Linked DNA regions of Thermotoga maritima MSB8. The protein of the gene in region 1 interacts with the protein of each later gene in a pairwise test. Links are inferred from orthologs where the notes say so. Each region holds a gene or a part of one and is shown on either strand. Other genes may lie near its edges.

Region 1 (8,246 bases):
ATCTTGTAAGGACACCTCGGATGGAAGAAGCAGCCAGTCGGCCTGTTGATCGGGCTTGGAACCCCACCCCTGAGGATGATGCGTTTCCTTGTACGCTCAACCTTCGGATCCGGCACGGGAACAGCAGAAAGCAACGCTTGGGTGTACGGATGAAGAGGATTGTCGAATATCTCATCGGTGTTTCCCATCTCCACGATCCTGCCGAGGTACATGATGCCGACCTCGTGGCTTATAAATCTCACAAGTCCAAGGTCGTGCGAGATGAAAAGATATGTGAAACCTTTCTCTTCCTGCAGTTTGAGAAACAGGTTTATAACCTGTGCCTGAACGGAAACGTCCAGTGAAGCCGTGGGTTCGTCGAGTATCACTATCTCGGGGTTTATGGAGATCGCCCTTGCGATAGCGATTCTCTGTCTCTGGCCTCCACTGAACTGATGGGGATATCTTTCGAGGTGATATTCCTTGAGTCCCACGCTTTTGAGAAGATCTTTTGCCATATCTACGGCTTCTTCTCGTGTTTTCGCCAGTCCGTGGAACAGAATGGGCTCAGTGAGGATGTCGCCAACCGTCATTCTCGGGTTCAAGGAACTCATGGGATCCTGAAAGACGATCTGTATCTTCCTTCTGAATTTCATCCTCTTTTCATCGATGTCGTCGAGCAGGATCTGATAGAATTTCTCTTCGCTTTCTTTCGCTTCTTTAAAGAAGATCTCCGCGTACTTCTTATCCACATCCTCGAGCACGTCCACAATCTGATCCGGTGAGAGTTTTTCCCTCATTTCGCGGAATATATCCACGTAGGTCGTTTCCAGATAGTTCTCCGCATCTCTTCTTTTCATGAAGTAATACGTGGTGTCGTCACCGTCGATCACAACACGGCCCGCAGTGGGATTCGTGAGGCGCAGGATCGTCTTTGCAGTCGTTGTTTTTCCACATCCCGACTCGCCAACGAGGGCGAACGTTTTTCCCTTTTCCACGGAAAAAGAGATATCATCGACCGCTTTCACGTAACCAACGATCTTTTTCACAAGGAATCCTTTTCTGATCGGGAAATACTTTCTCAGACTCAGCACCTCGATAGTCTTCATCCTGAACAGCTCCCCTTTACACGATGAGTGTGTATCCCAAACTATCCACAGCGCTTTTTATTTGCTCTTTGGAGACCTTTTCATCATCGTAATCCACGCCGACAACCTCAGCCGCCATTTCGTAATCTACCTTGAAAACACCGTCGAGTTTCTCGATGGCTTCTTTAACTCTCTTGTAATCTTCCTCTGTTTTTGCACCTTTGAGCATGAAATAGTTCAACCTTCTCAACTCTCATACCTCCTTTCGAATCTCATGCCTTCGATTATCAATCTTCCGTTTTTTGCTTCCCAGAAGGTCATCTTCTTCTTTCCGGGAAATTGAATGTATCTCACTTTCACTTTTCCGTCGCCGGTACCTATCCATGCACCTTCCCTATCAATATAGTTTATCAAACCTGGTTCATCTCCCGAACTATCTATCGCTGTCACTCCGAACAATTTCACTTCAACGTTTCCCAAGAAAGCTCTTGCACCGGGCCTGGAATCGTAAGCTCTGATCTTGTTCTTCACCGATTCAGCGTCCTTTGAAAAATCCACAATCAGGTCCTCTTTTTTTATCATTGGAGCATAGGTTGCTCGAGAATGGTCCTGCTCTTTCAGCTCTATGTTCCCCGTTTTCAGTTTCTCCAGAAACTCGATCAACATCTCTTTCGACAGTTCTATCAAACGTTTCTCTAACTGATCGAAAGTTTCAAATGGATCTACAGAAATTTCCTTCTGGAGTGCAATGGGACCAGCGTCGAGCTCTTTCACCATTTTGTATATGGTGACGCCCGTTCTTTCTTCACCGTTCTCGAGCACTCTCTGTATAGGAGAAGCACCCCTGTATTTTGGAAGAAGAGAAGGATGAATGTTGTAACAACCGAGTCTTGGAAGAGAAAGTACCTTCTCACCCAGGATCTTTCCGTAGGATGCGACTATTATAACATCTGGCCTCACAGATCGGAGAAATTCTAAAGCTTCTTTCTTGTTTATCGATTCGGGTTGAATGAAAGGAACTTCGTGTTTTTCAGCCACTGCCTTCACCGGAGTTGGTGCAACTTTTCTTCCCCGCCCTCTTGGTTTGTCCGGCTGGGTGACCACACCCACCACGTTGAATCCGTTTTTGATCAAATGCTCCAGTATTTCTGCTGCGAACTCCGGTGTCCCCACAAAGACAATTCTCAAGATGCCACCTTCCTTTTCAACATCTCAAGAGTTTCCCGATCAGTTTTCAACGTAATCAGAGCGTACCCTTCCCTGTAATCTTCGTTCAGTATTTCCAGTCGATCTTTCAGAGCGTAGATCTGCCCTATCTTTTCCAGGGGAACTTTCAAAGTTTCCTGAACATCCCTTTGGCTTATGACTTCTTCCAGCCTGTCCAGAAGCTGATCCAGTCCTATCCTTTTTTCTGCTGAAATGAACAGAGCCTCCGGATACTTCCATTTCAGCGTTTCTATCCTCTCTCTGGGACAGAGATCGATCTTGTTGAAAACCAGAATCCTTGGAATCTTATCGGCACCGATTTCCTCCAAAACTTTCTCAGAAGCTTTCATCTTTTCTTCGAGATACGGATCAGAAGCGTCAACAAGATGTATGAGCACATCCGAATACTTTATCTCTTCGAGTGTCGCTTTGAACGCACTCACAATGGTGTGAGGTAGCTTTCTGATGAACCCGACAGTGTCACTCACGAGAATGACTCTTCCACTTTTCAGCTTCAACCGTCTCGTGACGGGCTCGAGAGTGGCAAAGAGTTTGTCGGCGACGTACACATCACTATCGGTTAAAACCTTGAGAAGAGTAGATTTCCCGGCGTTTGTGTATCCAACTATAGAGACATGTGGAATTTTCTTTTCCAGCCTTTGTTTTCTCTGAGTGTTCCTTTCTTGCTCTATTTCTTTCAATCTTTTTCGAAGCTGTGCGATGCGGTTTTTTATGTGTCTTCTCAAAACCTCCAGCAAGGGTTCACCCGGTCCTCTGGTGCCAATACCTCCACCGAGTCTGGAGAGTTCCTCACCCTTTCCTACGAGCCTTGGAAGCTCATAAAGCAAACTCGCCATCTCCACCTGGAGCTTTCCCTCTTCACTCGTTGCGTGGCGAGCGAAAATTTCAAGGATCACCTGCGTTCTGTCAAGAACATCTACGTTCAGTTCTGATTGCATATTTTTGTACTGCACCGGTGTGATTTCATCGTCAACGACCACAAGATCCGCTTCACAGAATTCAACTACCTCTTTGAGCTTTTGCAATTTCCCCTTTCCAAGGTAGGTAGCCGGATCCGGTTTTGCTCTCTTTTGCCAGAGCCATTCAACAACTTCAACACCGAGGGTTTTACACAAACCCTTCATTTCTTCGAGAGACTCTTTTATTTTCTCTTCATCTTTACCAACAGCAACGATCACCGCTTTTTTCCCTTCAAGATCCCTCGTTTTCAGAGGTCTCAGCCTCCTGTGCTGTTTCCTGTTTCTTTGGCATCAGCATCACATAAGAAGAAGGAATGATCGTGCTGATCGCGTGTTTGTAGATGAGGCTCTGTTGGTTTCCGCTCTCCAGCAAGACCGTGTAGCTGTCGAAAGATCTGATGAATCCCTTTGTCTGAAAACCGTTCACCAGATACACCTTCACTTCGATCTTGTTAACCCTGAGATGATTCAGAAACCTGTCCTGAAGGTTGAACTTCTCCGCCAAGGCCAACTCCCCCCTCGATGTGATTTCAAAATAGAATTATACTGAAAAATTTTCAACTATCAGCTTCTTGAGTTTCTCCTTTACTTCTCCTACATCTTCGAACGTTAAATTGTACCACACAGCTTCTTTGTATCTTTTGAACCATATGATCTGTCTTCTGGCAAAGTGTCTGGTGTTTCGTTTTATGAGATGAACCATCTTGTCAAAATCGTACTTCCCTTCCAGATAGTCAATGACTTCTTTGTATCCTATCGTTTTCATCGAATTGAGATCTTTCGAATATCCCATCCCCAAGAGTCTCTTCACCTCATCTACTAGGCCCATCTCTATCATCTTATCAACTCTTTTGTTTATTCTCTCGTAAAGTTCGTACCTTTCCCGAGTCAAAACAATTATGAAAAACCTGTCGTCACCCTTTGCTTCTTTTTGAAGTTCCGAGATCCTTCTTCCCGTTTTCATGTAAACTTCAAGGGCTCTGATCGTTCTCTTGAGATCGTTCGGATGAATGCGCGTCGCCGCTTCAGGATCGAGCTCTTCGAGCATTTTTCTCAAAATCCCGGGTTCTCTTCTCTCTAGTTCTCTGAGTTCTTTTCTTATGTTTTCATCGGCAGGCACTCCTTCGAATATACCCCGAACCAGCGCGTCCGCGTACAGCCCCGTTCCTCCAACGTAAACAGGAATCTTCCCACGTCTGAGAACGTCTTCCATTGCTCTCAGAGAATCCTTCCTGTACATGAAAGCGTTGTAATACTCATCAGGATCGATGATATCTATCATGTGATGAAGAACCCTCTTTCTCTGCTCTGGTGTTGGTTTGGCTGTTCCTATGTCCATATAACGATAGATTTGCCTCGAGTCCATCGAGATGATCTCCGCACCTATTTCTTCACAGACTTCGATCATGATATCTGTCTTTCCAACAGCAGTGGGCCCACCGACTATGGCTATCTTCATCGCTTGTATATCACCCCATAGAGAACACCGCTCTTTCTGGAACCTTTCAGTTCGTCAACCCTGATTCTTTTGAAGAGAGAATCCTTCACGTGGCTTTTGAGGATCACCTTCTTCTTCGCGATTCTCAGCATTTCCTCAATGTCTTCTTCGTTCACCGTGTCGTACACAGCGAAGGGCCTCAGAGGATTCATGGCAGAGGACTCGTACACGGGATTCTCAAACATGGGATCACAGTAGACCACATCGAAAGAATTGTCGGGCTGACTTCTGATGTATTCTTTGAAATTCGCGTGATAAAGCTCTATTCTTTTTAAAGCGTCTTTCAACCACCGAATGTCAGTCTCAAAATTTTCCATTCCGTATTTCACGATGGTGTATATGTGAATGGATCCTTCAAGACCGATTACCTTACCCTCAGGAAGAAAAGCGGCCATGAGGATGGCTTCGCTTCCAAGACCAAAGGTCGTATCCAGCACGATTTCGTTTCCCTCCGGTTGAAGGGATTCTATCAGGTAGTCCTTCTGACCGCTTCTTATGTTCCTCATCCGGAGGATAGCCGAAGAAGGATGAAAAAAGAACTCTCCTCCGGGCCATTTTATTGAGATTCTGTTCTTCTCCACCACGTAGTAAAAGTCCACTTTGAACTCTTTCAATCTCCTTCTTGAAACGTAGATGGTGCCGAGTTTTTCAGCGAGTTCCTTCGCTTTCATTACCTGCTCCCTGTCCGGTTTGTGTGAGGTTGTGACCACGAAGTTTTTCATTCTCTATCACCTCTAAGAGCTTCTCGTTCAGCGCTTTCTGTTCCTCTATCTTTGTCTTCAATTCCTGGTATTTCGACATCAACCGATTGTGCTTCTCCAGTGCCACCTGATAGTTGTGATAGCTCACGAGAAAAACAAAGATCATAAAGAAAAGAAGCGTCAGAAGTCCCAGATTAACTCTGAAATGCTTCCGCCTTCTTGGCCTCAGTTTAGAACGGGACCTCGTATTCGTCCCTCCCCTCCTGTATGGTGAGGGATGTTGAATCACTATCAAAAAACACATCCACATCGTAACTTTCATCCGTTCCTGGCAGATAAAACAGGAATTCCCCATTGTAAACGGGAACTTTCATTTCGTATTCCCCGAAACTCAGCGTCACCACACTTCCCTCGCTGGTGAGTTCACCGTACACCTTCACAGGGTCTTCCACTGCGAAAATTTTCTTGTTTTCGAGATCGAGGAGTTGGTACGCGTTGCTTCTCAGCACCGTGTCGGTGCTGAACTTTCCCGCGGAGTGGTAAAGCACCACCGGTGTTGTTTTGAAAGACACTTCTTCTGTCTGCTCATCGAACACGATCGTAGCCGCCACGGTGAGCTCAAAATCCGACAGATCGAACGGTATATCCACCGTGTTCAAAAGGACTCCCTCATTGGCCAATACATCCTTGAGCGTGTACTCTTTTCCGTTCACCGATAAATGACTGCTTTCCAGATCCACAGTAACGTTTTCGTCTGTTCCCACGTTGAACAAATAGACGTACAGATCCGCCTTTCCAGGGCTCACCAGAGCACAGCCAACGGCGAGCAGCAGAAGAAAAGCAGGAAGAAGAACCCTCACGGGAAACACCTCACAGTATGTACGCGCTCAGATCCTCGTCCTGAACGATCTTTTCGAGTCTTCTTCTCACGTATTCGGCATCCACAACGACCCTCTTTTCTGGAATATCCGGTGCTTCGAAAGAGATCTCCTCGAGGACCTTTTCAGCGACCGTGTAGAGCCTTCTGGCTCCGATGTTTTCGAGTCTTTGATTCAGCTGATACGCTATTCGAGCCATTTCTCTGATTCCATCCTCGGTGAAGACGAGTTCCACACCTTCCGTTGAAAGAAGTGCCTGGTACTGTTTTATGATGGCATTCTCTGGTTCTTTCAATATCCTCACGAAATCCTCCTCGGTGAGGGGTGACAGTTCTACACGTATCGGGAAACGTCCCTGAAGTTCCGGAATGAGATCCGATGGTCGTGAAACGTGGAATGCGCCGGCCGCTATGAAGAGGATGAAATCCGTTCTCACCGGTCCGTACTTGGTCATGATCGTGGTACCTTCGACAATGGGGAGAAGGTCCCTCTGAACACCTTGTCTGGAGACATCTGGCCCCACCGCACTCTCTTTCCCGGCGATCTTGTCTATTTCATCTATGAAGATGATTCCCCTGTTCTGAGCTCTGTCGAGTGCTTCCTGCACCACCTTGTCCATGTCTATGAGTTTTTCCGCTTCCAAAGGCAACAGAACCTTCCTCGCTTCAGAGACTTTCATTTTTCTCTTCTTCTTTCGCTTTGGAAGCATTCCGCTGAACATATTCGTGATTTCTATCCCGAGGTCTTCCATACCCGGTCCGAAGATTCCCATGAACGGAGAAACCGTTTCTTCGAGTTCTATTTCGATCTCTTCATCTTCCAGCTCTCCCTTTCTCAGCTTTTCCCTCATCTCTTCCCTTTTCGCTCTGAACCTTCTCCTGTCTTCCGGTGTGTACTGCTGTTGCTGTCCACCGGTTATGAGGTTTATGAAGGGATTCGTGACAACCGGCATGGCTTTCGATTCGGGAACGAGAGCATCGAGAATTCGCTCTTCAACCAGCTCTTCCGCCTGCCTTTCCACTTCTTTTATCTTTTCCTGTTTCACCATGTTAACACTGATCTCAACCAGATCTCTTATCATCGAGTCCACGTTCTTTCCCACGTATCCCACTTCCGTGAACCTCGTCGCTTCGACTTTCAAGAACGGGGATCCGGAAAGCTGAGCCAGTCTCCGGGCGATCTCTGTCTTTCCCACACCCGTGGGTCCGATCATCAGGATGTTCTTGGGAAGTACTTCTTTTCTCCACTCTTCTGGAAGCTTCTGTCTTCTGATTCTGTTTCGAACTGCTATCGCCACGGCTTTTTTCGCTTCGTACTGACCAACTATGTATTTGTCGAGTTCTTGAACGATTTCCTTCGGAGTCATTTCATCGAAACTCTTCATAAGAACACCTCCTAAACTTCTTCGATCACTATGTTCTGGTTCGTGTAGATGCAGATCTCACCTGCTATCGTCATCGCTTTCTCCACGATTTCCCGCGCGGAGAGATCGGTGTTCCTGAGAAGGGCCTTGGCAGCTGCGAGTGCGTAAGGTCCTCCTGAGCCGATGGCGGCCGCGTCGTCGTCGGGCTGGATGACCTCGCCGTTTCCCGATATGATGAAGATGTTCTCTTTATCTGCCACAAGAAGCAGGGCTTCCAGTCTTCTCAGAACTCTGTCCGTTCTCCAATCTTTCGCGAGCTCAACGGCGGCCTTTGTGAGGTTGCCGCCCCATTCCCTCAGTTTCGCTTCGAATCTATCGAAGAGCGTCATGGCGTCCGCCACAGATCCCGCAAAACCAGCGAGTACTTTTCCTTCCCCAAGCTTTCTAACCTTTCTCGCGTTTCCCTTCAAAACGGTCGAACCGAAAGTGACCTGACCATCTCCTCCCATCACCGTTTGCCCGTTTCTTCTCACAACCAGTATCGTTGTTCCGT
Region 2 (2,927 bases), 930 kb from region 1 along the record:
TCAAAATCGTGACGGAAGGGTTGCCTGAACTGAAGATCTCCGAGGAATACATCATCACATCCGAGGAGGAAGAAGCAGAAGTCCCTGCCAGTGAACACGAAGAGGAACACAGGGAAAACTCAGATGTGTACAACAGAAAGATAGATGAACTCGAACTTTCAGTCAGATCTCTCAACTGTTTGAAGAGAGCCAAAATAGAAACGATCGGGGATCTTCTCAGCAAAACCGAGGAAGAGCTTTTGAAGATAAAGAATTTTGGTCAGAAATCTCTCGATGAGGTCAAGGAGAAACTGAAAGAAAAATTCGGTCTTGAGCTCAGGAAGGGGGAATGAAAGATGAGACACAGAGTGAAAAGACACAAGCTCGGAAGATATGGAAGCCATAGAAAAAGTCTCTTGAGAAATCTTTCAAGAGAGATCGTTGAACACGGCTCGATAGTTACCACAACAGCAAAAGCAAAAGCTCTGAAGACATTCATGGACAAACTTGTCAGCAAGGCCATAGAAGCCGCAACCACCGATGATAGAGCCAGGAGTGTTCACCTGAGAAGACAGATAAACGCTGTACTCGGAGACAGACGATTGACAAACAAACTTGTGGATGAAATAGCGAAGAACTACGTTGGAAGACGAGGTGGCTACGTTAGAGTGTTGAGAATAGGTTTTAGAAGGGGAGACGCCGCTGAAATGTCGCTTGTTCAGCTTGTGGAGGCATCCAGTCAGGAAGGCTGATGCCTCCTTTTTCTTTCCCGCCCCTGTTGCCTTCCATCAGTAGGAGGTGAAAAATTGTCAGAAGAACAGAAAACCATTAGTATATCAGAGCTGGAATCTATGAACATAAAACAGCTCTATGAGATAGCGAAGTCCCTGGGTATTCCTCGGTATACTTCTATGCGAAAAAGAGACTTGATTTTTGCCATTTTGAAAGCCCAAACCGAATCCACCGGTTATTTCTTCGGTGAAGGTGTGTTGGAAATTCATCCTGAGGGTTTTGGATTTCTCAGGAGGATAGAAGACAACCTTCTTCCGAGCAACGACGATATATACATATCCCCTTCTCAGATAAGGAAGTTCAACCTGAACACGGGAGATATAATTTCCGGGGTTATAAGAAAACCGAAAGAAGGGGAAAAGTATTTCGCCATGATAAAAATCGAAGCGATAAACTACCGTCCAGTCGAAGCGGTTAACGACAGAGTGAACTTCGACAACTTAACACCGGATTATCCCAGAGAACGCTTCATTCTTGAAACCGACCCGAAGATATATTCCACCAGATTGATAGATCTCTTTGCCCCCATTGGAAAAGGCCAGAGAGGAATGATAGTGGCTCCTCCGAAAGCTGGTAAAACGACCATCCTCAAAGAAATAGCGAACGGTATCGCTGAAAATCACCCGGATACCATAAGAATAATCTTGCTGATCGATGAAAGGCCGGAAGAAGTTACAGATATAAGAGAGTCAACGAACGCAATCGTCATAGCGGCTCCCTTCGACATGCCACCAGACAAACAGGTAAAGGTCGCCGAGCTCACCCTGGAAATGGCAAAGAGACTGGTGGAATTCAATTACGATGTTGTTATACTTCTTGACAGTCTGACAAGACTCGCTCGAGTGTACAACATAGTAGTTCCTCCCAGTGGGAAACTTCTGACGGGAGGTGTGGATCCAGCCGCACTTTACAAACCCAAGAGATTTTTTGGAGCGGCGAGAAACACCCGTGAAGGTGGAAGCCTCACGATCATCGCTACTGCTCTTGTGGAAACGGGTTCAAAGATGGACGAGGTCATATTCGAGGAATTCAAAGGAACAGGTAACATGGAACTGGTTCTTTCAAGACAGCTGGCGAACAAGAGAATCTTCCCAGCCATAAATCTTTTGCTCTCTGGGACAAGAAGAGAAGAGCTGTTACTCGACGAAGAAACTCTCAAGAAGGTGTGGCTCTTACGAAGAATGCTCTCTGCAATGACGGAAGAAGAGGGCTTGACGCTCATACTGAACAAACTTTCGGAAACATCGTCGAACGAAGAATTTCTGAAATTGATAGACAAGGAAAAAGCAAGATACTGAGCAGGAGGTGCCGAAGTTGAAGCTCATAGGAGTTGATCTTGGAGGAACTACCTTCTCGGTAGGACTCGTGAGTGAAGATGGGAAAATACTGAAGAAAGTAACTCGAGATACTCTCGTAGAGAACGGAAAAGAAGATGTGATAAGAAGAATCGCTGAGACGATCCTGGAGGTATCTGACGGGGAAGAAGCGCCCTATGTTGGTATAGGATCTCCAGGTTCGATAGATAGAGAGAATGGGATCGTCAGATTTTCTCCAAATTTTCCGGACTGGCACAACGTTCCACTAACCGATGAACTGGCAAAGAGAACCGGGAAAAAGGTTTTTCTTGAAAACGATGCGAACGCGTTTGTTCTTGGAGAGAAGTGGTTCGGCGCTGGCAGAGGGCATGATCACATAGTGGCTCTGACACTTGGAACAGGTATTGGCGGGGGAGTTGTCACCCATGGATACCTCCTCACGGGAAGGGATGGAATAGGAGCAGAACTCGGGCATGTTGTTGTTGAACCCAATGGCCCCATGTGTAACTGTGGCACGAGAGGTTGTCTTGAAGCTGTGGCATCCGCAACGGCGATAAGGAGATTTCTCAGAGAGGGCTACAAGAAATATCACAGCTCTCTGGTGTACAAACTCGCAGGTTCACCTGAAAAGGCAGATGCCAAGCACCTCTTCGACGCCGCAAGACAGGGAGACAGATTCGCTCTGATGATAAGAGACAGGGTGGTGGACGCCCTGGCACGAGCCGTAGCGGGCTACATACACATATTCAACCCGGAGATAGTGATCATAGGTGGAGGAATTTCAAGAGCGGGAGAGATTCTGTTTGGTCCCCTGAGAGAGAAAGTGGTGGACTACATCAT

What was found. The genes of interacting proteins can lie anywhere in the genome.
Region 2: the proteins of hfq (region 1) and rho interact in binary tests that used the Escherichia coli proteins (3 or more experiments, as listed by UniProt). The link is inferred for Thermotoga maritima MSB8 from one-to-one orthologs.

Annotation. Positions count from the first base shown.
Region 1 is NC_000853.1:546,829-555,074, reverse strand. Bases 2,123-4,794 are described here. They hold hfq (RNA chaperone Hfq), read right to left. Parts: upstream 3,759-4,794; coding sequence 3,486-3,758; downstream 2,123-3,485. Other genes in these bases: TM_RS02700 (class I SAM-dependent methyltransferase), read right to left, coding at 4,709-4,794; miaA (tRNA (adenosine(37)-N6)-dimethylallyltransferase MiaA), read right to left, coding at 3,795-4,712; hflX (GTPase HflX), read right to left, coding at 2,252-3,472; fmt (methionyl-tRNA formyltransferase), read right to left, coding at 2,123-2,255. In the rest of the region: TM_RS02730 (ABC transporter ATP-binding protein), read right to left, coding at 1-1,088; TM_RS02725 (heavy-metal-associated domain-containing protein), read right to left, coding at 1,105-1,317; more of fmt, read right to left, coding at 1,314-2,122; more of TM_RS02700, read right to left, coding at 4,795-5,473; TM_RS02690 (hypothetical protein), read right to left, coding at 5,683-6,312; ATP-dependent protease ATPase subunit HslU, read right to left, coding at 6,323-7,714; ATP-dependent protease subunit HslV, read right to left, coding at 7,726-8,246. UniProt on the Escherichia coli protein: RNA chaperone that binds small regulatory RNA (sRNAs) and mRNAs to facilitate mRNA translational regulation in response to envelope stress, environmental stress and changes in metabolite concentrations.
Region 2 is NC_000853.1:1,481,452-1,484,378, reverse strand. It holds rho (transcription termination factor Rho), read left to right. Parts: upstream 1-785; coding sequence 786-2,069; downstream 2,070-2,927. Other genes in the region: TM_RS07455 (ROK family protein), read left to right, coding at 2,086-2,927; rplQ (50S ribosomal protein L17), read left to right, coding at 336-731; TM_RS07470 (DNA-directed RNA polymerase subunit alpha), read left to right, coding at 1-332. UniProt on the Escherichia coli protein: Facilitates transcription termination by a mechanism that involves Rho binding to the nascent RNA, activation of Rho's RNA-dependent ATPase activity, and release of the mRNA from the DNA template.